One region of the Sinorhizobium sp. BJ1 genome, then DNA from elsewhere that is predicted to be linked to it. Evidence: riboswitches for the same ligand, from Rfam matches in the RefSeq annotation. Region 1 holds a riboswitch; each other region holds the start of a gene.
What was found. A riboswitch is a leader RNA that binds a small molecule or an ion and turns the genes downstream of it on or off. The one in region 1 is predicted to bind thiamine pyrophosphate.

Region 1 (7,929 bases):
CGACACCGGCGTTGCATCGTCGATCCGCTGGCCGGCCTCCGCGACCATCTTCGGCACGGACGGCCCCGTCGCAAGAAGGACGACATCGCCGCGATAGACGGTTCCCGAGGACGTCGAAGCACCCAAGGCACGCCCGCCCTCTACGACCACGCTGGCGCGGCCGCTATCGGTGACCAGTGTGCCGCCGCGTTCGGCGAATTCGGCAAGCAGCACGCCGATCAGCTTCGGCAGGTCGACCCAGCCCTCGCCGGGGTTGAAAATCGCCCCCTGCCTGGTGATCGCTCTTGCGTCCACGCCGGGGGTGATCTTTGCGACGGCGTCTGGCGCCAGATGGAGCGCATCATAGGCGAGCGAGACTTCGTGGCGATAAGCGGCCTCGATCTCGTTCGTCTCGTCGTCCGCATCCCAGGTGAGGCCACCGTCGAACGACAGCCAATCCGCATCCGGCTGACGGGCCTTAAGCGTCCGATAACGGTCGATACCGGCCATGCGCAGGCGGTGATAGGCCTGCGAACGCATGCGCGAGGAATTGAGCCAGGAGAGCGAACGGCCGGAGGCACCGTTTGCCGGGGGACCGTCATTGACGATGGTCACCTCTATTCCTCGACGCGCCAGTTGCAGGCCGGTGGATACGCCGAAGATGCCGGCGCCGATGATGACGACTTTCGATACTCTGTTCTTCTGCATGGGATTTTCTTCCAGGCCTATGACTCAAAGGTTTGATGAAGATTTCGGTGTTTCGGGCGACACGGCTAGAGGACTTCCGCCAGGAAGCGTTTCAGCCGTTCGCTTTGCGGGCGATCGAAGATCTGCTGCGGCGGGCCGGCTTCGATGACCTTGCCTTCGTCCATGAAGACGACTTGATCGGCGACGCGGCGGGCGAAGCCCATTTCGTGGGTGACGACGACCATCGTCATGCCCCGGCGGCCAAGATCGGCCATCAGGCTCAGGACGCCCTTCACCAGTTCCGGATCGAGCGCGCTCGTCACCTCGTCGAAGAGAATAACCTCCGGCTCCATCGCCAGGGCCCGCGCAATCGCGACGCGCTGCTGCTGCCCACCCGAAAGACTCCCCGGGCGGTGATGCTTGCGGCCGGCAAGCCCGACATCGTCGAGGCCCGCCATGGCTATCCGCCCGGCCTCCTCCTTCGGCATGCCCTTGATCTTCACCAGCGACAGCATGACGTTTTCGAGTGCCGTGTGATCGGGAAAGAGGTTGAAATGCTGGAAGACCATGCCGACCCGGCGGCGCAATTTCTCAGGTTTCATGGCAAGAATGCTCTCGCCGTCGAGACGAATGTCGCCACCTTTCGGCTCGACAAGGCGATTGAGGCAGCGAAGCAGCGTCGACTTGCCGGAACCGGATGGGCCGATGACGCAGGTAACGGTTCCAGGCTTGACTGTCAGATCGACGCCCTTCAGCACGTCGAGATCGCCATAGGCCATGCTGAGCTTGCGTACCTCCAGGCTGCCGCCCTTGAAGACCGGCAGGGTTTCGTCCTTGGCCTTGCCTTCCGACTCCAGCTCGCTGACCTCGTCGAGGCCGCTGGTGACCCCGCCCGGGTGCTGCTTGCCGAGGCGCAGGCGGTTGTCGATCGCGTTGACGACATGGGTGAGTGGCACGGTGATGACCAGATAGAAGACACCGGCGAGCAGCAGCGGAGAGAGGTTGCCCGTGACCACGGCCTGATCCTGGCCGACACGGAAGATCTCCCGCTCCGAAGCAAGCAGGCCGAGGAAATAGACCAGGCTCGAATCCTTGACGTTGCCGATGAACTGGTTGACCAGCGCCGGCAGCACCCGCCTGACGCCCTGGGGCACGACGATCAGCCGCATGCCCTGGCCATAGCTCATGCTGAGCGCCCGGCAGGCCTCCATTTGCCCGCGCTCGACGCTCTGGATACCCGAGCGGAAGATCTCGCCGATATAGGCGCCGGCAATGAGGCTCAGCGCCAGGATGCCGAGCGGGTAGGGAGACGGCCCGAAGATGTCGCGACCGAGCCGCGCAAAACCCTGGCCGATCAAAAGGATGGTGACGATCGCGGGCAGGCCGCGGAAGATGTCTGTATAGACCCTTGCCGGGATGCGCAGCCAAGGCGAGCGCGAGATGCCCATGATCGCCAGCATCATGCCGATGACGACGCCGAGCACCGTCGAGGCCGCCGCGAGAATAAGGGTGTTCTTCAGGCCGACGGCAATCATCGTCGGCAGCACTTCCGCCATTGCTTCCCAGTCGAGGAAGCTGCGGCGCAGATTTTCAAGCCAATTCATGGGAATGTCCTTGCCCCTTCAATCCCGGCGGCCCGGCCGCCGTATAGGCGACCGGGCGCGGATCACTAGTTCTTGGGAAGGTATTCGTCCGGCATCGGAGAGCCCGGGAACCACTTTTGGTAAAGCGTCTTCCAGGTTCCGTCCTGCATGGCCGCATGCAGTCCCTCGTTCAGCGCTTCGCGCAGGCCGTCATTGCCCTGGCGGATGACGAAGCCCGCGGGCGCATCGAAGCTCGGGATATTGACCGTCACCTTCAGGTTGTCGTAACGGCCGGTGTAGTCCTTGGCGGCTTCGTAATCGAGGAAGTGGGCGTCGATCGTCCCGTTGTTGAGAGCGACGACCGCCGAATTGTTGTCCGGGAACTTGACCAGATCCGTGCCGGCGAAGTTCTTTTGCGCGTAGATTTCCTGCAATGTTCCTTGCACGACGCCGAGGCGCTTGCCTTTCAGGCCCTCAGGCTTATTGATCGCCTCGTCGGCCGTGAGGATGGACAGATAGCCGGCAAGGTAGCCGTCGGAGAAATCAACCGTTTTCTTGCGCTGCTCGGTCGTCCCGATGGCGGCAACCGCCACATCGAAGCGTCCATTGGCGACGGATGGCATCAGCGCCGAAAATTCCTGGCCGGTGAAGACGACCTGATCCTTCTTGTAGCCGATGCGCTCGGCGACATTGAGGAAGAGCTCGATATCGAAACCGGTGAACTGGCCATCGGCGGTGGCGAACGTATAGGGCTTGGCGTCCCCCATGGTTCCGACGCTGATCACCTTGGGGTCGATGAGTCCCAGCTTGTTTTCCTCGGCGGTGGCGCCCGAAACGGCGGCACCGAGGACAGACAGCGCAAGCGCCACAAAAGAGGCGCGCGTTCGAGTGAGCAACGATGCTCCAGTCTTCATCATGTTCATCAAGAGGTTCTCCGCTCTGGTGTTCCGTTATTGCTGCGCCGACGGTGCCTTTCAGGCAGAGCAGTCGCGTGCGGACAGGAGGTCGGCACGGCCCGTCCGGCGAAATGCCTTTTCGGCATGCCGGTGCAGCTTATCCGATGAGACCGGTCTCTTTTGTGAATGAGACCGGTCTCTTCCGGACTTGATGATTGTTAGCTGCGCATTGACCACTCGTCAACATCTCTTGTAATGCTAATGCATGGATGAGCATCTCCCGCGAAAACCCTCTGTCACGGTGGCCGACGTCGCGCGCGCCGCAAACGTATCGAAAGCCACCGCTGCGCGCGTTCTCGGCGGCTATGGAACGGTCAGCGACGGCGTCCGGGAAAACGTCCTGCAGGCGGCGCGCAGGCTCGACTACAGGCCGAACGAGCTGGCACGCAGCATGACGACCGGCCGATCGGGGACGATCGGCGTCGTCGTCGGCGATATCGAGAACCCGTTCTTCAGTGCCGCGGTACGCGGCATCGCGGATATTGCCAAAACCGCCGGGTTCAACGTCATCCTCGCAAACTCCGGCGAGGACATCGAAGCCGAAAAAGCCGCGGTCAAAACCCTGCTCGCCAAACGCGTCGACGGTCTGATCGTCACGCCCTCGCGCGCTCGTGAGACGTCGCATCTCGAGGACGTGGTTCGATCCGGAAGGCCGCTGGCGCTTCTGGACCGCGCCATACCAGGCCTGTCGGTCGACGCGGTTACCGTCGACGACCGTGAGGCGGCAGAGGCGGCGACAGAGCTGTTGATTGGCCGGGGTCACCGCAAGATCGCCTATATCACCGCCTGCGATACGCCGGAGCACCGCTACGCTACCATCGAAGACATTCACACGGCCTCGGTTCGCCTGCGCATCGAAGGGTTCCTCGCTGCCTGCCAAAGGGCGCGGATCCTCGATCCCACCGGTTTGATCCGGCTCGGCGCCAACGGCCGCGCCGAAACCCGCAAACTTGCCCTCGAGCTTCTCGGCTCACACGAGCGGCCGACCGCGATACTGGCCTCCGACAGCCTCATCGCCCTGGAAGTGTTCAAGGTGATCCGCGAACTGTCCCTCCGGATCCCCGATGACGTGTCGCTGATCACCTTCCACGATGCGGACTGGACGAGCGTCACGACCCCGCCGATCACCGTCGTCGACCAGCCCGTCTATCGGCTTGGCGAAGCCGTGGCGAAGCTCCTGGTGGCGCGCATGAAGGGCGAGGCTGCGGAACCTCGGCACATTGTTCTGCCCACGACGCTGATTTCGCGCGCCTCCGTTTCGGAGGCGACAAGTTCCAACTGACAACGGAAATGGGTGGCAATTACCCCTCTGGCCGACGGGCATCTCCCCCAATTAAGCATCGCTTCGGAAGTGAGCAGTGGTGCGAAACCCCGACAACCTCAGGCGCCGGCACTACTGCATGCTTGCTCAGATGGCAGCCAATTTAAGGATAAACATGGAGCAATTCAAAGTGCTACAGCAATCTTTGCGCGCCTGATAAGACGCGTGGCGCTGTAGAGCACATTGAAGACGCCCGGTTTCGCTCGCGCCAGGAAGCCGGGCTGAGGGAGGTCACGCGGCGGAATTCCCGATTGAAGTTCGACTTCGTTTGAAAACCGGATTCGAACATCGCTGCGGTCACCGACATGTCGGTTTCCCGAAGGAGCCGGCAGGCTTCGGCAATTCGGAAATCGTTGATATATTGAGAGACGTTCTTGCGCGCCAACGGGTTGACTGCACCGGATATCTGCCGGGCCGGCACCCCGGCGCGCCGCGCCAGCCGCGACAGGGTCAGGTTTTCATCACGGGCCAGTTGCTGTTCGGCGAACAGATGGTCGATCCGATCCAGGACTTCACGGTCTTTCGCCGCCAGCGACGAAGCCTGATCGATGTTCGGGGCGGCTGCCGGCAGCGGCCGCGCGCGGGCCGCGACGCTTGCGGTAAGGCCGAAGCTCGTCACGAACGCGCTCGACTACACCGAAGACATGCGCAACGACCCTGCGGTCTATCTCGACGGGCGCGCGGTCGGTTGCATTACCTGCGCCTATGGCCCGCAGGCGGCCGGCACGACGCTGGTCGCGCTGCGCTCCATCGTCCATGCTCTGCGCGGCTGGCCGACCCCGCTCGGTGTCGGCATCAACAGCGCCTCCTGCCGTTTCTCGCGAGGCGAAGAACCGAGCGACGCCGCAATTGCCGATCAGTTGAAGATCCTGGCCACCCAGGTCATCCAGGGCGCCTTCGCGATGCGGGCCGGGCTGGCTGCGGCCCGGAAGCCGGGCCGCCTGATCTCGGTAGCCTGAGGCAAGGCCGCAAACGACTCCTGAAAGGCACGAGTTCATGACCATTGCAGTAAAGGTGAACCAGACCAGGGTCGCCGTTGTCCGCGCACGCTGGCACGCCGATATCGTCGACCAGAGCGCAAACGCCTTCGTCGATGAATGGGAAGCCCTCGGCGGCCGGCGAACAGAAGTCGATCTCTTCGACGTACCGGGTGCGCTGGAGATCCCGCTCCAGGCTCAAACGCTGGCGCCCGGCGAATATCAAGCGATGGCTGCGCGTTTGTGGTCGATGGCGGCAATTTACCGCCACGATTTCGTTTGCCAGAACCGTTCTCGACGGCATTATGCGCGTCCAGCTCGACACGGGGGTGCCGTTTCTGTCGGCTGTATTGACGCCTCGTAATTTCCAGGAGACGGAGGCGCACATCCGCCTTTGTGATCAAAGGCCGCGAAGCGGACCAGGCCTGCCGGGCGATGGTCGCAGCCCGGGCCGATCTACTTGCATCTCGGCCAAGACCGGACTTTCAACGCGGCATCCACCGTCGCGACCTCGCCGATCCCGCCTTCCGATAAAAACAGTCTTGACGGCGCGGCGATATCGATGACTATTGGCGTCCATTCACCAGGGGGGTCCCGGCAAGGGGCTGAGATACTGCTAGAGCGCGCAGTGACCCGTTGAACCTGATCCAGTTCATACTGGCGTAGGGACGGTGCAGACGCTTGATGCCAGGATTCCGTATTTCCCACGATCCATCGGCGATACGTCTTTTCATCCTTCCGGCTTCAGAACTGGGTCTCCAACGCGAAAACTTTGGAGCCTCAAGATGAACGTTTTCAAGCCTCACCCCGCGACACCGTCGGTCACGCAGGGGCCGCTTCCGGCGTCCCGCAAGGTCTACAAGGCGGGAGAGATCCATGCCGATATCCGCGTGCCTATGCGCGAGATCGCGCTGCATCCGACATCCGGCGAGCCGCCGGTCACCGTCTATGATGCCTCCGGGCCCTACACGCTGGAGGACGCCGACATCCGCATCGATCAAGGCCTGCCACGTCTTCGCCGCGACTGGATTCTTGCTCGCGGCGATGTCGAAAGCTACGACGGACGCGCCGTCAAGGCGGAGGACAACGGTTTTGCCACCGGCGAGCGGCTGACGGCGGAATTCCCCCTGCGCCACCAGCCGCTGAGAGCCAGGCCGGGGCAAGCGGTCACGCAGCTTGCCTATGCCCGGGCGGGCATCATCACGCCGGAGATGGAATTCATCGCCATCCGCGAGAACCTCGGCCGCAAGGCGGCGAAAGAGACGCTTCAGCGCGACGGCGAGAGCTTCGGCGCGGCGGTGCCCGATTTCGTCACTGCGGAATTCGTCCGCCAGGAAGTGGCGAGCGGGCGGGCGATCATTCCGGCCAATATCAACCATCCGGAATCCGAGCCGATGATCATCGGCCGGAACTTCCTGGTGAAGATCAACGCCAATATCGGCAATTCCGCCGTCACCTCGTCGATGGCCGAGGAAGTCGAGAAGATGGTCTGGGCGACGCGCTGGGGCGCTGACACGGTCATGGACCTTTCGACCGGCCGCAACATCCACAATATCCGTGATTGGATCATCCGCAATTCGCCGGTGCCGATCGGCACGGTGCCGCTCTACCAGGCGCTGGAGAAGGTAAACGGCATCGCCGAGGACCTGACCTGGGAGGTCTTCCGCGACACGCTGATCGAGCAGGCCGAACAGGGCGTCGACTATTTCACCATCCATGCCGGCGTGCGGCTGCATTACATTCCGCTGACCGTCAACCGCGTCACCGGCATCGTCTCGCGCGGCGGCTCGATCATGGCCAAGTGGTGCCTGCACCACCATCGCGAAAGCTTCCTCTACGAGCATTTCGACGAGATCTGCGACATCTGCCGTGCCTATGACGTCTCCTTCTCGCTCGGCGACGGGCTGCGCCCCGGCTCGATCGCCGACGCCAACGATGCGGCGCAGTTCGCGGAGCTCGAAACGCTCGGCGAACTGACGCAGATCGCCTGGGCGAAGGACTGCCAGGTGATGATCGAGGGCCCCGGCCACGTGCCGATGCACAAGATCAAGGAGAACATGGACAAGCAGCTTGAAGTCTGCGGCGAGGCGCCCTTCTACACGCTAGGGCCGCTGACGACCGACATCGCCCCTGGCTACGACCACATCACCTCCGGCATCGGCGCGGCGATGATCGGCTGGTTCGGCACCGCCATGCTCTGCTACGTCACGCCGAAGGAGCATCTGGGACTGCCGGACCGCAACGACGTCAAGGTGGGCGTCATCACCTACAAGATCGCCGCCCACGCCGCTGATCTCGCCAAGGGCCATCCGGCCGCTCGCATCCGCGACGACGCCCTGTCGCGCGCCCGCTTCGAGTTCCGCTGGGAGGACCAGTTCAACCTGTCGCTCGATCCGGAAACGGCCCGCAATTTCCATGACGAGACG
Region 2 (7,929 bases), on a different contig from region 1:
CGTCATCGGGATGATGCGTGATCATCAGGATGGTGTTGCCTTCCTCGCCATGCAGGTCGCTCAGCAACGCGCGCATCTCTGCGCGCATGCCGGGGTCGAGTGCGGCGAAAGGCTCATCGAGCAGCAACAGCGGCCGATGCCGCACCAGCGCGCGGGCAAGCGCCACCCGCTGGCGCTCGCCGCCGGAAAGCGTCGGCGGCAACCTCCTGCCGAAGCCGGCGAGCCCGACCCGCGCCAGCGCCTCCTCGATCCTGCCGCGGTCGGATGAGTCGAGGCGGAGAGAGGGGCTGATCCCGAAGCCGACATTCGTCGCGACATCGAGATGAGCGAAGAGATTGTTTTCCTGGAAGATGATGGAGATCGGTCGCTCGACGGGCATGCGCCCGGCCATGTCCTCGCCGAGGATCCGCACTTCGCCTGCCTCCGGCGTCTCGAAGCCGGCAATGACATTGAAAAGCGTCGATTTTCCCGAGCCCGAGGCGCCAATAACGGCGACGATCTGTCCGGCCGGAACCGCGCAATCGAATGCCAGCGCCGTCGTTTCGAAGCGAACCTTGACGTCCTTGAGCGACAGGGCGAGCGAACTCATGCGCTTCGTCCTTGTGCTGGCTTCTCTCCTGCCGTGCCGAGCATGGTCAGAACGAGGCAGATGAGGCCAAGCACCAGGGCGAGCCCGGCCGCGTCGGCGGTGCGGTAGCTGCCCATCCGGCTATAGAGCAGCCAGGGCAGCGTCGCGAGATCCTGCGAACCGAAGAGGGCGACAGCGCCAAGATCGCCGAGCGACAGCGCGAGCGCGAAGGAGAATGCCATCAACAGAGGTTTGCGCAGCACCGGCCAATCGATCCATCGCAGGCGATGCAAGCTCCGGATGCCGAGGCTGGACGCAAGGCGCTCGGTGCGCGCGGCATGGGTCGCCATCGCCGGGGCGAGGACGCGGTGAACGAATGGCAGCGCCATCAGCGCATTGATGGCGATGACGAGAAACGGGGCAAAGCGCGCGACGTCGCCGAAGGGCCGGACGAGCAGGAACCAGCCGGCGCCAAGCACCACGGGCGGGGCGAGCAGGATCAAGGAGGTGCTGGCACCGATCGCACCGGCAAACAGGCGGGCCGGCACTTGAGGGCGTCGTCGCGCGAGGAGCAGCCGCTGCGCACGGATCATCAGGACGGCCATGACGACGGAAATGGTGGCGGACGGAAGGGCAATGGCGGCGCTGGTGGTGAGTGCCCGATGGAACGCCGGCTCGCCGACGAGGCGGGTGAGATCGGCCTGCAATCCGGACGTCGCGATGGCGACGAAGGGCAGGCCGACGAAGACGAGGGCGAGCACCAGCCAGGCCCCGTCGGCAAGGCGCGAAAGCCGACTCAGACCATCGAACCGTCGGGTCGCCCTGCCGCTCGTCTCGCCTTCCTCGGGGGGCGGGGCGAGAAATTTAAGGGCGACAAGCAGCGTGCCCGTCAGAACGACCTGCAGGCCGGAAAGGGCGATAGCCCGGGGTGGGTCGAAATCGAAGCGCAGCGCCTGGTAGATGGCCACCTCGACCGTGCTTGCAGCCGGGCCGCCGCCAAGCGTCAGCACCAGCGTGAAGCTGGTGGCGCAGAGCATGAATATGAGGCCGGCAATGCCCGGCAGCAGACCCCGGAGCGCCGGCCATTCGACGAAGCGGAAAACGGCAAGCGAGCCCATGCCGAGATTGGCGGAGCTGCGCCAGTATTCGCCTGGGATGCGTTCGAGGCCGGCATGCATCAGCCGGGCCGCAAGCGGCATGTTGAAGAAGACATGCGCAAGCAGGATGCCGAACAGGCCGTAGACACTGATCGGCTGCTGCAATCCTGTCGCCGCGAGAACGTTGTTCAGGAAGCCCTGCCGACCCCAGACCTCGATCAGGCCGAGCGCCGCAACAAGTGCCGGCAGGCCGAGCGGCAAGGCCATTAGCCGCAGCATCCAGATCCGGCCGGGGAAGGATGCCCGGCGCGCCAGGGCGCGTGCGACGGGTATGGCGAAGAGAATCGACAGGCCCGTCGAGAGACCTGCCTGCAGCAGCGTGAAGCGGGTGACGCGCCAGATATAGGCGTCGAACAGGCCGTTGGCGCCGCCGTCGCCGGACTGCGCGAGCAGCGCGGCGCCTGCCAGACCGACGAAGAGCAGGATGCCGCCGAGGCAGAAAGCCGCGGCGGCGATTGTCATCCTGTTTTCGGCGGCGTCGAACAAGCCGGCCTCAGTTCTTGCTCATCGCCGCCAGCCATTCGTCGATCCAGGCCTTTCGGTTGGCGGCAACCTCTTCGGACGGCATCAGGAAGGTCTTTTCCGGATTGACGAGCTTGCCGAAGGCCTCGGGCAGAGGCTCGTTGGTGGAACCGACCGGCATCATCCAGTTGGTCGTCGGGATGATCGACTGGAATTCCGGGCCGGTCATGAAGGAGAGGAACTTGCGGGCGAGTTCCGGTTCCTTGCTGTTCCTCGTTACGCCGGCCACTTCGATCTGGATGTAGTGGCCCTCGGCGAAGGGGGCTGCCTGATACCGGTCGGTTCCTTCCGCCACCATGTGGTAGGCGGGCGAGGTGGTGTAGGAGAGGACCATTGGCGCCTCGCCCTTGGTGAACAGGCCATAGGCTTCCGACCAGCCGGGGGTCACCGTCAGCACGCGTTCGCTGAGCTTCGCCCAGGCCTCGCCGGCCTTGTCGCCGTAAACGGATTTGACCCAGAGAAGCAGGCCGAGGCCGGGCGTCGAGGTACGCGGGTCCTCAATGACGATCTTCTGGGCCGGATCGCCTTCGACCAGGTTCTTGAGGCTCTTCGGTGGGTTCTTCAGGGTTTCGGTGTCATAGATCACGGCGAAATGGCCGTAGTCATAGGGAACGAAGGTGTCGTCGGAAAAGCCGCCGGGAACCTTGAGCTTCGTCGTGTCGAGGCCGTGCGGGACAAAATAGCCGGTGGCCTTGGCCTCTGCGACTAGGTTGGTGTCGAGGCCGAGAACGATGTCGGCCTTCGATCCCTCGCCCTCGAGCTTCAGCCGCGTCAGGAGTTCGACGCCGTCGGCAACGCCGACATAATTCACCTTGCAGGCGCAGGTCTTCTCAAAGCCTTTGGCGACCTTGGCGCCCGGACCCCATTCGGTGATGAAGCTTTCATAGGTGTAGATCGTCAGCGTCTTTTCGGCGGCGACGGCGCTCGCTGAAAATGCGGCGACAGCGATGCTGGCAATCGCCAGCCGGCCGAGGATCTTGCGATGGAGTGAACTGGACATGATGGGCACCTCTCCCTGTTGTTGATGCTGCACGGGAAAAGCGCGTATCGGTCCGATCGCTTCTAATCCCTCCGCCGGTATGAGCCGGATCAGGTTCCGCGGGTTGGCTCGAAGCCTCTCAGCCATCGGACCGCAAGCGGTCCGGGGCACCCCGTTAGAGCGCCTAAGATTTAGCTTTCGGCGGCAGCCAAGGCAAGCGGAGTTTCGGCGGAAGCATTGGCCCTGAGCGCCGCCTGCGCTATCAAGGGTTTGCGAGAAACCGGAAGGATTTGCCGGCGCTCTGAGTTCAAACAACGGCGGCGGCGTTTTGTTCGCCAAGCGGGGTCATTTCATGCCGGACATGCTGGTTCGCCTCTATGCCTTGCCTGAAGGCCGCGGGTCCCGACTCGGCCCCGACGTTACCATCAGGCGCGCCCTGACGGCCGAACGCAGGATCGTTGTCTCCTGGATCGAGGAACGATTCGGCGCCCCTTGGGCGGGCGAGGCAGAGGCGGCCTTTTCCGCGACGCCGACGCGGATCCATATTGCGCTATGGAAGGGAGAGCTTGCCGGCTTTGCCTGTCATGACGTGACCGCGCTCGGCTTCTTCGGGCCGACGGGCGTCGACAAAGCGATGCGCGGCCGCGGCCTCGGAGAGGCATTGCTGCTCGAAAGCCTCTTCGCCATGCGTGCCGCCGGCTACGCCTATGCGATCATCGGCGGCGTTGGCCCGGCGGAATTCTATGCGCGCGCCGTCGGCGCGGTGGAGATTCCGGATTCGACGCCCGGCATCTATGCGGACATGCTTTCTCCGGACGGGACGCGGGAGGCCTGATCCAGCAAGCCACGAGAGGGCGCCCCGAAAAGACGTTCTGCCCTTTTCCTCGGGCGCCGCTTTGCGCTATGGGCTTGTGCCATGACCCGATCGACCTTCACCATTCTTCTCGGCGGCGCGCTCACCCTCACGGAGCGGCTTACGGTGCAGCTTTCCGGCAGCCGCTTCATCGCGGCCGATGGCGGCATACGCCATGCGAAGACGCTTGGGGTGGAACCGGAGCTCTGGGTCGGCGACTTCGACTCGACCGATCAGGCGTTGTTCGCAGATTACGCCGAGGTCCCGCGGGAAAGCTATCCGGCCGCCAAGAACGCCACCGATGGCGAGCTGGCAGTCGAGGCGGCGCTTGCGCGGGGCGCCTCGACGTTGATCTTCGCCGGCGCGCTCGGCGGCACCCGCAGCGACCATGCCTTCCTGCACCTCCTGCGACTCGCGGCGCTGGCGGAAGAGGGACACGCCGCGCTCATGACCTCCGGCGAGGAGGAGGCCCATGCGCTGATGCCGGGGGTCCACGAGATCGACCTGCCGAAGGGGAGCCTGTTCTCGATCCTCGGCTTCACCGACCTTACCGGCCTGTCGATCGAAAACGCCCGCTACCCGCTCCACGGCTTCGCACTGCCTTTCGGCTCCTCCCGGACGATTTCCAATGTCGCGGAAGGTCCGGTTCGCTTTTCCCTGAAATCCGGCCGGGCGGTGGTTCTCGCCCGACCCTACGATCTTTCCGGAGCCTGACGCCTTGGCGCCCCCCATCCTGAAGCTTGACGACATCCTTCTTACCTTCGGCGGCACGCCGCTTCTCGCCGGCGCCAATCTGCAGGTCGAGCCGGGTGACCGCATCTGCCTCGTCGGCCGCAACGGCTCGGGCAAATCGACGCTGATGAAGATGGCCGCCGGTCTTGTCGAGCCGCAGTCCGGCGAGATTTTCCGGCATCCCTCGGTAACCATCCGCTATCTGCACCAGGCCCCGGACTTCGACGGCTTCGACACGGTGCAGGCCTATGCCGAGGCCGGGCTCGGCCCCGGCGACGATCACTACCGCGTCACCTATCTGCTGCAGCATCTGGGGCTGACCGGCGAGGAGGACCCGAAGCGCCTCTCCGGCGGCGAGGCGCGCCGCGCGGCACTCGCCCGCGTCATGGCGCCGGAGCCCGATATCCTGCTTCTCGACGAGCCGACCAACCATCTCGACCTGCCGACGATCGAATGGCTGGAAGACGAGCTCGCCCGCAGCCGCTCGGCCCTCGTGCTGATCTCGCACGACCGGCGTTTTCTCGAGAAGGTCTCGACCGCGACGGTCTGGCTCGATCGCCGCCAGTCGCGCCGGCTCGACCGAGGCTTTGCTCATTTCGAAGCCTGGCGCGATGAGGTGCTGGAGGCGGAGGAACTCGAACAGCACAAGCTCGGCAAGGCGATCGAGCGCGAGGAGCACTGGCTGCGCTACGGCGTCACGGCGCGGCGCAAGCGCAACATGCGCCGCCTCGGCGAGTTGCAGGACATGCGGACGCGCTATCGCGGCCACAAGGGGCCGCAGGGCACGATCCAGGCAACCGTCGCCGACGCCAAGGAATCCGGCAAGCTGGTCATCGAGGCGGAGAAGATCACCAAGGCCTATGGCGAGCGGACGATCGTCGCGCCCTTCTCGATCCGCGTCCATCGCGGCGACCGGATCGGCCTCGTCGGGCCAAACGGCGCCGGCAAGACGACGCTGCTCAAGCTCCTGACCGGGCAGCTCGAACCGGACTCAGGCACCGTCAAGCTCGGCACCAATCTGGAGATCGCCACGCTCGACCAGAAGCGTGAAGATCTGAACCTCGACGAGACGCTGGCGCATTACTTGACCGACGGGCGCGGCGAGACGCTTCTCGTCAACGGCGAACAGCGACACGTCACCGGCTACATGAAGGAATTCCTCTTCCAGCCGGAGCAGGCCCGCACGCCGATCAGCGAACTATCCGGCGGCGAGCGAGCCCGGCTGATCCTCGCCCGCATCCTGGCGCGCGCCACCAACCTCCTGATCCTCGACGAACCGACCAACGACCTCGACATCGAGACGCTCGACCTCCTGCAGGAGATCGTCGCCGGCTTTGCCGGAACGGTGATCCTTGTCAGCCACGACCGCGATTTCCTCGACCGCACGGTGACCTCGACCATTGCGCCCGCCAATCCGGAAGCGCCCGACGGCCGCTGGATCGAATATGCCGGCGGTTATTCCGACATGATGGCGCAGCGCAAGGGCGCGATCGAGGAGCGGCGCAAGGCCGAGAAAGCCGAGAGGGCCAAGCCGAGCGATGCCCCCGTCGAAACAGCCGAGCCGAAATCCAAGGGGAAACTCTCCTACAAGCAGAAATTCGCGCTGGAGAACCTGCCGAAGGAGATCGCCAAGGCCGAGGCCGAGATCGCCAAGCGCGAAGAGAAGATGCACGATCCTTCTCTCTTTTCCCGCGATCCGGACGGTTTCGCGAAGCTTGCCGCCGAGCTCGAAAAACTGAAAGAGGGCCTGACGCGCATGGAGGAGGAATGGCTGGAGCTTGAAATGTTGCGCGAGGAGCTCGAAGGCTGACGCCGGTCCGATTTATGGGAAAACCCCTCCCCACAAGGAGGAGGGGCCAGAAGTCGAGCCCAACTCAAGGGTAAAAATTGCAGCAACTCAAAGCACTGCAGCGACCTTTGTGCGCCTGAAAAGACGCGAGGCGCTGTAGATCAGGCGAAATACTGTCCGCCATTCGCCGATATCGTCGAGCCGGTGATGAAGCCGGATTCGTCAGACGCCAGGAACACGACGCAGCGGGCGATCTCGTCCGGTTCGCCGAGGCGGCCGACCGGGATTTGCGGGATGATTCGTTCGTTCAGCACCTTTTCCGGCACCGCCCGCACCATCTCCGTGCCGATATAGCCGGGGCATATCGCATTGACGGTGACGCCCTTTGCCGCCCCTTCCTGCGCCAGCGCCTTGGTAAAGCCGAGATCGCCGGCCTTGGCGGCGGAATAGTTCGCCTGGCCCATCTGGCCCTTCTGGCCGTTGATCGATGAGATGTTGATGACGCGGCCGAAGCCGCGGTCGCGCATGCCCGACCAGACGGGATGCGTCATGTTGAAGAGGCCGGTGAGATTGGTATTGATGACCTCTCCCCACTGTTCCGGCGTCATCTTGTGGAACATCGCATCGCGGGTGATGCCGGCATTGTTGACGAGAATGTCGATCGGCCCGAGATCCGCCTCCACCTTGGCGATACCGTCGACGCAAGCCTGATAGCTGGAGACGTCCCATTTGTAGACCGGGATGCCGGTTTCCTGCTTGAAGGCCACGGCTTTCTCGTCATTGCCGGCGTAGGTCGCAGCCACCTTGTAGCCGGCCGCCTTCAGCGCCACCGAAATCGCAGCGCCGATACCGCGGGACCCACCCGTAACCAATGCTACCCTGCTCATGTTCGCCTCCCATTGGGTTAAAATCTGCCAAAACTATTCTTCCGCGGCCCGGAACTCCGGGCCGCGCGTGCTCGATCGAATAGGGCGGAGCCCTTGCATACCGCTAACTGTTACAGGCGCTCGACGCACAGGGCGACGCCCATGCCGCCGCCGATGCACAGCGTTGCGAGCCCCTTGGAAACACCACGGCGCTTCATTTCGAAGAGCAGCGTGTTGAGGACGCGGGCACCGGAAGCGCCGATCGGGTGGCCGATGGCGATCGCGCCGCCGTTGACGTTGACGATCGACGGATCCCAGCCGAGATCCTTGTTGACCGCGCAGGCCTGCGCCGCGAAGGCTTCGTTGGCCTCGACGAGTTCGACGTCGCCGACCGACCAGCCGGCCTTTTCGAGCGCCTTGCGCGAGGCGGGGATCGGGCCGGTGCCCATGATCTGCGGGTCGA
Region 3 (7,929 bases), on a different contig from region 1:
CTGGCCCGCCCCATCTGCAAGGTCGAGTTCGGGCACGAAGTCGAGCGAACCATAGACCGGCCGTTCCAGTCCGCCACGGAGGCGGTGGAAAATGTCTTCCTGGTCGATGACAAGCGATAGATGGCGGCGGTCTCCCTCGATCTGCAGTTCGGACAGTCTGTTGCCGTCGAGGATCGCTGCCTGGCCGGGTTTGGAAATCAGGCTCTCATTTCGCCCTATCTTCACGCAGGCGGAGCCGTGCAGGGGGAGCAATATGAGGAGCTTAGGCACCTCGTCCTTCTGGCCTATACTCAGACTGCCTTGCGACGTCACGCGGCTGAAGGCAACGCGGCCGGCGGCGACGAACTCATAGCTATAGGAGAAATCCGTGTTCAGCGGCCTTTGCACCCTGACGGGTCCAATGCAGCGCGTCAGAACATCCGACAGTTCTTCGGCGTCGCTGCCCAGATATGAGAGTTTCATTCCCCGCCTTTGCCCTTGCATCCGCCAATTTCCCAAAGAGAAATGAAGATATGCATCCTCCCCGTGGCACCGCCGCGATGGCCCGATAGCTCACGATCGCGCCGCAGTCGAAGTGGCTACCGTCTGTCGCCATCGCTTTATGGTTTGGTTGGCGCGCGATTATGCAACGACACAGGGCTTTACAAGCGGAAAGATGGGGCTGCCGGTCACTTTTTCCTCATGAGATGCCTGTCGCCTCTGATGTCTGCGCAAATGTTGTGCAGGGTGCCGTTAGAAGAGGCAAAGGAGCCTCGGTTTAACCCCGGGGCGTGTCTTCGCCGCCACGGTCCAGCGCGATGCTATGGGTGTTCCCGTTGATTCAACATCCGTATCTGCCGCACCTCGCATCTAGCGTGTCCGTCATGAACTGAAGCGGCGACTTCTGACGATCACGAGCGTTGTTCAACTCACCCCAGGCATGCTGCGGGTCAACTTGACCGGTGATGATCTCGCGGACTTCCCGAGCCTGTCGCCTGACGACCACGTCAAGATCCTTGTGCCGTCCTCTTCCGGGGAGGCTGAGCGGCGCGACTATACGCCATGACGCTATGATGCACGTTCACGCACACTTGCGATTGACTTTGTCGTTCATGACGCCGGCGCGGCAACGCTGTGCGCGCTTTGGGCGCAGCCGGGTGACAGGCTCGAGGTCGCCGGACCACGCGGATCGGCGGTGGTCTCGCCCGACGTGGAACGATGGCTGCTGATCGGCGACGAGACGGCGCTGCCGGCGATCGGCCGGCGGATCGAAGAGGCAGCCGCCGGTAGGCGCGTCACCAGGATCGCAGCCGTGACAAGGGCCGGAGGAACATCAGAGATTTGAAACCCGGGCGGACTATGTTGCGCTCTGGGTCCATCGACCGCTCTCCCGGGCCGCGGATCCCGAGGCGCTGGTTGCCGCCGTCAAGACGATCGACATCGAGCCGGGAACCTTCGTCTGGATCGCCGCCGAGGCGGCCGTGACCCGGTCAATCCGCTGGCATATTGTCGACGAGCGAGGCTATCCGCTGAGTTGGGTCAAGGCATCGGGATATTGGGTCATGGGTCAGGCGGATGCTCGCGAGAAGTTCGACTAGGCGTGGCTCTCGGGCCATCGGCCGCGCATTGAAATCGCGCGCGGTCGAGCGACCTTTCCTTGCCGGGGCGAGCTTCGTAGAATGGCGCGCAGAGAGGTCGGCAAACATGAGCACCACCAGCCAGCTTTTCTCCGACTCACGCACAAGGGAGGGCACGATCCGCGTCTTCCTGTGCGGCGACGTCATGACCGGACGGGGCATCGATCAGGTCCTGCCCGCTCCATGCGATCCGATCCTGTACGAGAGCTATATTCGCTCGGCGCGCGACTATGTCCGCCTGGCGGAGAAGGCAAACGGTCCGATACCTGTGCCGATGGACCCGGCTCTGGTGTGGGGCGTAGCGCTTGACGAATGCGCTCGCGCCCAGCCGGACCTCCGCCTCATCAATCTCGAAACGGCCATCACCCGCAGCGAGGACCATGTTTCAAAGGGCATCAACTATCGCATGAGTCCGGAAAACGCCTCCTGTCTTGCTGCCTTCGGCGTCGACTGTTGCGTGCTCGCCAACAACCACATTCTGGATTGGGGCATGGCCGGGCTTTTCGACACATTGGTAACGCTGGAGCGCTTGCGGATCGTGACAGTCGGCGCTGGACGCGACCTCGACGAGGCTAGCAAGCCGGTGGCCTTCGATATCGGTACCGAGGGGCGCCTCCTGCTATTCGCGCTGGCGACCCCGACAAGCGGCGTGCCTCCAAGCTGGGCGGCTAGTGAGGGCAGGGCAGGTGTGAATTTCCTGCCCTCTCTCGACCCGCTCCACACAAGTGGCTTCGCCGAACATATCCGCCACATCAAGCGGCCGCACGACGTGGTGGTCGTATCGATCCACTGGGGTCCAAACTGGGGCCATGGCGTGCCTGCCGCCCAGCGAGACTTCGCGCACGCGCTCATCGACGAAGCGGATGTCTCGATCGTTCACGGACACTCCTCGCATCACGCCAAGGCGATCGAACTCTACCGCAACCGTCTCATCCTCTATGGCTGCGGCGATTTCATCAACGACTATGAGGGGATCTCCGGCTATGCGGAATTCAGGAGCGATCTGCGCCTGATGTACTTCGCCGACATCGATCAGGCTGGCGATCTCTCGGCCCTGGAGATCGTGCCGTTGCAGGCTCACGGCTTCAGCCTTGTCGATCCCTCCGGATCGGACCTGGAATGGATCAGCGAAACGCTTGCCCGTGAGAGCGGTCGGTTCGGAACAGTCCTAGAGCAGCGCCCCGATGGACGGCTCAACTTGCGGTGATCACAGCCGCCAAATCCGGAACTTCGAAGCGAACGACGCGGTTATCTCTGCTTCAGCAGTGCCTCGACACCGGCTGCGCGGCACGAAACTCGAACAGGAAGGGGGACACGGCCCGTGCGTTTCTCGGATCGCTCGGAAGCGGGAAAGGAATTGGCGAAGGTCCTAGATGCCTATCGCGGGCAGGAGGCCGTCGTCCTCGCCCTGCCCCGCGGAGGCGTGCCCGTTGCGGTGGAGATTGCACACCAACTCGGCGCTCCGCTCGATCTCCTGTTGGTGCGCAAGATCGGCGTCCCGTGGCAGCCGGAACTCGCCATGGGCGCGGTCATCGACGGCAGCAGGCCGGCGGTCGTCCGCAACGAGGAGACGATCCGCCTTGCCGGGATTTCGGACGCCGAGTTCGACGCCATCTGTCAGAGGGAGCTCGCCGAGATCGAACGCCGCCGCCGTCGATACTTCGCCGGCCGCGCACCGCTGGAGATCGCCGGGCGCATCGCCATCGTCGTCGATGACGGGATTGCGACCGGCGCGACCATACGGGCCGCCGTCGCCGGGCTCAAGGCGCGGATGCCCGCGAAAATCGTCGTCGCGGTGCCCATCGCATCGCCCAGTGCCATCGCCGAGCTGGAGAAGGAGGCGGATGAAGTCGTGTGTCCGATTCAGCCGCGGATGTTGGGGGCGATCGGCTACTTCTATCGTGATTTCGAGCAGTTGACCGATGAAGAGGTCATTGGCTTGCTCGCAACCCATCGTGCCTGAGGCAGGACGGGTGGGCTGGGTCGCGGAGAGAAACCCTTTCAATTCGTCGTGAGTTGTGGGCGCAGGTGATGACTTCACCGCCTGTTCGCATTAGGTGCGGAAGCATGATCAGGTTGATGGCCGTCGTCCTATGGCTCTTGCTTTCGCTTTCGTCCGCTGCGGCCGAACAGCCCGCTGCGGTTCCGGAACTGCTGAAGGGGCTTGCCGACCGAGACGAGCTGAAACCCCTGAAGACAGTCATCGTCGCGCGTGACGGTGAAACAATCGCCGAACAGGGCTATCGCGGCCACGCGCCGGGCGAGTCTACCAATATCAAATCCGCATCGAAATCGATCATTTCGGCACTCGTCGGAATCGCGATCGACAAGGGTCTTCTCGACGGCCCTGAGCAGAAGATCGCGCCGCTTCTGAAGGAAGATCTGCCCTCGTCGGCGGACCCGCGGGTCAACGACATCACGATCGGCAACCTGCTTTCCATGCAGGCCGGACTTGGCCGCCTGTCGGGCCCGAATTACGGCCGTTGGGTGTCGAGCCGCAACTGGGTCCGTTTCGCGCTCGCACAGCCTTTCGCCGACGAACCGGGCGGCCGGATGCTCTACTCGACGGCGTCCACGCATCTGCTTTCGGCGATCCTGACGAAGGTTGGCGGCAAGTCGACGCTCGCGCTCGCGCGCGATTGGCTCGGCCCGGTTCAGGGCTTCAGGATCGGCGCCTGGGAACGCGATCCGCAGGGCATCTATCTCGGCGGCAACCAGATGGCGATGAGCGCAAGATCACTGCTCGCCTTCGGTGAGCTATACCGCAAAGGCGGTCGGACGGCCGATGGACGGCAGGTCGTTCCGGCAGACTGGATCGATCTTTCGTGGCAACCGCGCACGAACTCCTACTTTTCCGGTGACGCCTACGGCTATGGCTGGTTCGCCCGGCAGATCGGCGGCGAGACCGTCCACTTCGCCTGGGGCTACGGTGGCCAGATGCTCTACATCGTCCCGGCGCTGAAGCTCACCGTCGTCATGACGTCCGAGGAGAGCGGCCCCTCGGCGCGCAACGGATATCGCGCCGCATTGCATGGCGTTCTGGCGGAGATCGTAAGCGCGGTGAAAACCGATTGATACCACGGCTGCGGCGAGCCGATGTCGTGTGGCTGGATCACGGGAAGTCGCGAAAGGCTGAACGAGCCTTTCGCGACTGTCGGTTCGACCGGCGTGCGCGGAACAGCCTCAGGCGGTCGGCTGCTTGGTCTTCCTAAGATAGGGCAGTACGGTATCGAACGAGCCGAAGCGCTGAATTGCGTCCTCGTTGGATACGGCCGCCGTGATGATGACGTCCTCGCCCTGTTTCCAGTTTGCCGGCGTTGCGACCTGGTGCTTGGCGGTGAGCTGGATGGAATCGATGGCGCGCAGGATTTCGTTGAAGTTGCGGCCGGTGGTCATCGGATAGGTGAGGATCAGTTTGATCTTCTTGTCCGGTCCAATGACATAGACCGAGCGCACGGTGGCATTGTCGGCCGGGGTGCGGCCCTCGGACGTGTCGCCGGCGCCGGCCGGCAGCATGTCGTAGAGCTTGGCGACCTTCAGATCCCGGTCGCCGATCAGCGGATATTCGACATCGAAGCCGGTTGCGACCTTGATGTCGTTCTTCCATTTCGCGTGGCTGTCGACCGGATCGACCGAAATGCCGATGATCTTGACGCCGCGCTTGCGGAATTCGCCTTCGATCCCGGCCATGGCGCCGAGTTCGGTGGTGCAGACGGGCGTGAAATTCTTCGGATGCGAGAAGAGGACGGCCCAGCCGTCGCCGATCCATTCATGGAAATTGATCGTACCCTGCGTCGTCTCGGCGGTGAAATCAGGGGCGGTTTCGTTGATGCGGAGGCTCATAGCTTGCTCCTTTCGGGTCGGCGGGAATGGGGCCAAGGATAGCGCAAACAACGGAGTTTTCGAGGAGGAAACGCGCGATCGCGGGCCTTAAGGGAAATAGCCGCAGCGTGATTTTTAGGATTCGGAGAAAAATCTTCCCCTTGGCGATTTCAGGCTCGGCCGCAAGCACCGGTAGTCGATATCCACGTTGACACCGCAGCACCGCTGCCGCATAGAATGCGGCCATTCCGAGGGGAGCGCCGAGCGGCGCTGAGACGGCGGTGAGCCGGACCCTTGAACCTGATCCGGGTCATGCCGGCGTAGGAACGGAAAGAGGCTTCCCTCACGACGTCTTCGCCTTCACCTGGGTCTCCAATCGTAGGGAGATCGACAATGCTGCCTCATTCTGCCTTCCCGTCGATCGCCCTCACGATTGCCGGATCGGATTCGGGCGGCGGGGCCGGTATCCAGGCCGATCTCAAGACCTTTTCGGCCCTTGGCGTCTACGGCGCCAGCGTCGTTACGGCGATCACGGCTCAGAATACCAAGGGTGTGATCGCCGTCGAGGACGTCTCGCCAGATATCGTGGCCGCACAGATCGACGCGGTCTTTTCCGATCTCGACGTGAAGGCGGTCAAGATCGGCATGGTCTCGCGCCGGGAGACCATCATCGCCATCGCCGAAGGATTGCGCCGCTTCGACAGAAAAGCGGTCGTCGACCCGGTGATGGTTGCAACCTCCGGCGACCCGTTGCTGCAGCCGGATGCCATGGCCGCGCTCGCGCAGGAGCTTCTGCCACTGGCCATCGTCGTCACGCCCAATCTGCCGGAAGCGGCACTTCTCACCGGCCGCCCGATTGCCGAGGACGAAGCCGAGATGGCCCGCCAGGCCGAAGCGCTGATGAGGTCGGGCGCTAGCTCTGTGTTGATCAAGGGAGGGCATCGGAAGGGCAGCGACGCCACCGATCTGTTCTTCGATGGCGTTGGGCTCATCCGGTTCCCCGCCAGGCGCGTCGAGACACGTAACGATCACGGCACCGGCTGTACGCTCTCGGCCGCCATCGCCGCCGGTCTTGCCATGGGGCAGTCACTGGCCGAGGCGGCAGGCGCCGCAAAGACCTATCTGCACGCGGCGATCTCCGCCGCCGACAGGTTGAAGGTCGGAGAGGGGCGGGGACCAGTCCACCATTTTCATGAATGGTGGCCTCGCTGAGGCAGTAAAGGTCGCTACCTGGCTCATTCGCCTCGACCGCAGGTATGGCGGCCGCCATCCGACGGCCACTTGTCCGTTGGTCAAGCGGCAGTGTGTCGGTTGTCGGTGATACCCTGCTCGATATAATACTTGCCGTAGCGGTGCCGATATTTTTCCGCCCCGCCGAAATCGCTGTATTTCTCGAGTTCGTCCATATCGGTCTTGTTGAGGATCACGCCGAGGACCTTCGCATCGATCTGCGGCTCGGAATTGAGCAGGTCCCGAACGAGCCTCGATGGCGTACGGCCCCATTCGACGACGAAGAGGACGCCGTCGGCGAGCGGCGTGAAGGCCTTCGCGTCGACGACGGGAGCAAGGGCGGCGAGATCGACCACGACGTAGTCGAAGGAGTTGCGGGCATTCTCGATGAGCCCCGCCATGGCCGGGGAGGCGAGCAACTCATTGCTCTGGTGCCTGCGATCCGCCGCTCCGCCGCCGGCCGGCAGGATCGCGAGCTTCGTACGCTGATCCACCTTGATGCCGGCAGGCCAGGTCGCCTCTCCCGTGAGCGTCTCGACCAACCCCGTGCGCGGGGCGGGCGTGATCATCTGGGTGAGCCCCGGCTTACGGATGTCGGCGTCGATCAGCAGGGTCCGCTTGCCGCTCGAGGCCAAGAGTGCCGCGAAATTCGCGGCGACGATCGACTTGCCCTCGTCCGGGAGGGCGGAGACAATCGCGATGACGCGGCTCTCGTTGCCCGGAAGCATATGATCGCAGGCGAGCTTGGCATTCCGGAACGTTTCCGCGAAGGCGGATCGCGGTGCGTCGAGCACGACGCGAGAGAGACGCTGGAATGGGGTGGCCTCATGGGATGGATCGTGCGGCTGCCGGTCCGATCCGAAGCGGGCGCGTACCAGCTCTGCCGTTTTCTTCGTCCGCGTGCCGATCAGCGGAACGTAGCCGAGCGAGCGGTGCCCGAGCACGGAACGCACTTCACCCTCGAGACGGAAGGTTCTTTCGCGGAACTCGAGGAACGCGGCATAGGCGCCGCCGACCATCAGGCCGAGCACGGCCGAAAGTGCCAACGTCATGGTCTTCTTCGGGCTCGACGGTGCCGTCGGGACGCCGGCCTCGGAAATAACGCGTGCCTTGGCGATCGGGAAGGACTGCTGCTGGGTCGCCTGTTCATAGCGGCCGAGATAGGATTCATAGAGCGTCTTCAGCGCCGCCGACTTCTGCTCCAACTCCCGCAACTGCACGAGCGACTTGCTGGCGTCGGAATTTTTGCCGGTGATTCCCT

Region 2: another riboswitch for thiamine pyrophosphate. It lies ahead of thiB (thiamine ABC transporter substrate binding subunit); the one in region 1 lies ahead of thiC (phosphomethylpyrimidine synthase ThiC).
Region 3: another riboswitch for thiamine pyrophosphate. It lies ahead of thiD (bifunctional hydroxymethylpyrimidine kinase/phosphomethylpyrimidine kinase); the one in region 1 lies ahead of thiC (phosphomethylpyrimidine synthase ThiC).

Annotation. Positions count from the first base shown of each region.
Region 1 is NZ_NWTH01000010.1:93,208-101,136, reverse strand. Features, by position in the region: gene CO676_RS16155 (FAD-binding oxidoreductase) at 1-687, opposite strand, end outside; gene CO676_RS36785 (amino acid ABC transporter permease/ATP-binding protein) at 753-2,270, opposite strand; gene CO676_RS16145 (ABC transporter substrate-binding protein) at 2,336-3,172, opposite strand; gene CO676_RS16140 (LacI family DNA-binding transcriptional regulator) at 3,411-4,487, shown strand; partial or broken gene CO676_RS16135 (AraC family transcriptional regulator) at 4,660-5,133, opposite strand; gene CO676_RS16130 (hypothetical protein) at 5,171-5,485, shown strand; partial or broken gene CO676_RS16125 (6,7-dimethyl-8-ribityllumazine synthase) at 5,523-6,037, shown strand; TPP riboswitch at 6,079-6,190, shown strand; gene thiC (phosphomethylpyrimidine synthase ThiC) at 6,289-7,929, shown strand, end outside.
Region 2 is NZ_NWTH01000007.1:40,287-48,215, reverse strand. Features, by position in the region: gene thiQ (thiamine ABC transporter ATP-binding protein) at 1-589, opposite strand, end outside; gene thiP (thiamine/thiamine pyrophosphate ABC transporter permease ThiP) at 586-2,211, opposite strand; gene thiB (thiamine ABC transporter substrate binding subunit) at 2,219-3,247, opposite strand; TPP riboswitch at 3,297-3,411, opposite strand; gene CO676_RS12210 (GNAT family N-acetyltransferase) at 3,579-4,061, shown strand; gene CO676_RS12205 (thiamine diphosphokinase) at 4,143-4,793, shown strand; gene CO676_RS12200 (ABC-F family ATP-binding cassette domain-containing protein) at 4,798-6,621, shown strand; gene CO676_RS12195 (beta-ketoacyl-ACP reductase) at 6,762-7,487, opposite strand; gene CO676_RS12190 (acetyl-CoA C-acetyltransferase) at 7,598-7,929, opposite strand, start outside.
Region 3 is NZ_NWTH01000008.1:185,510-193,438, forward strand. Features, by position in the region: gene CO676_RS14130 (AraC family transcriptional regulator) at 1-462, opposite strand, end outside; partial or broken gene CO676_RS14135 (siderophore-interacting protein) at 869-1,577, shown strand; gene CO676_RS14140 (CapA family protein) at 1,684-2,823, shown strand; gene CO676_RS14145 (phosphoribosyltransferase) at 2,938-3,579, shown strand; gene CO676_RS14150 (serine hydrolase) at 3,684-4,691, shown strand; gene CO676_RS14155 (peroxiredoxin) at 4,800-5,459, opposite strand; TPP riboswitch at 5,680-5,782, shown strand; gene thiD (bifunctional hydroxymethylpyrimidine kinase/phosphomethylpyrimidine kinase) at 5,832-6,650, shown strand; gene CO676_RS14165 (polysaccharide biosynthesis tyrosine autokinase) at 6,731-7,929, opposite strand, start outside.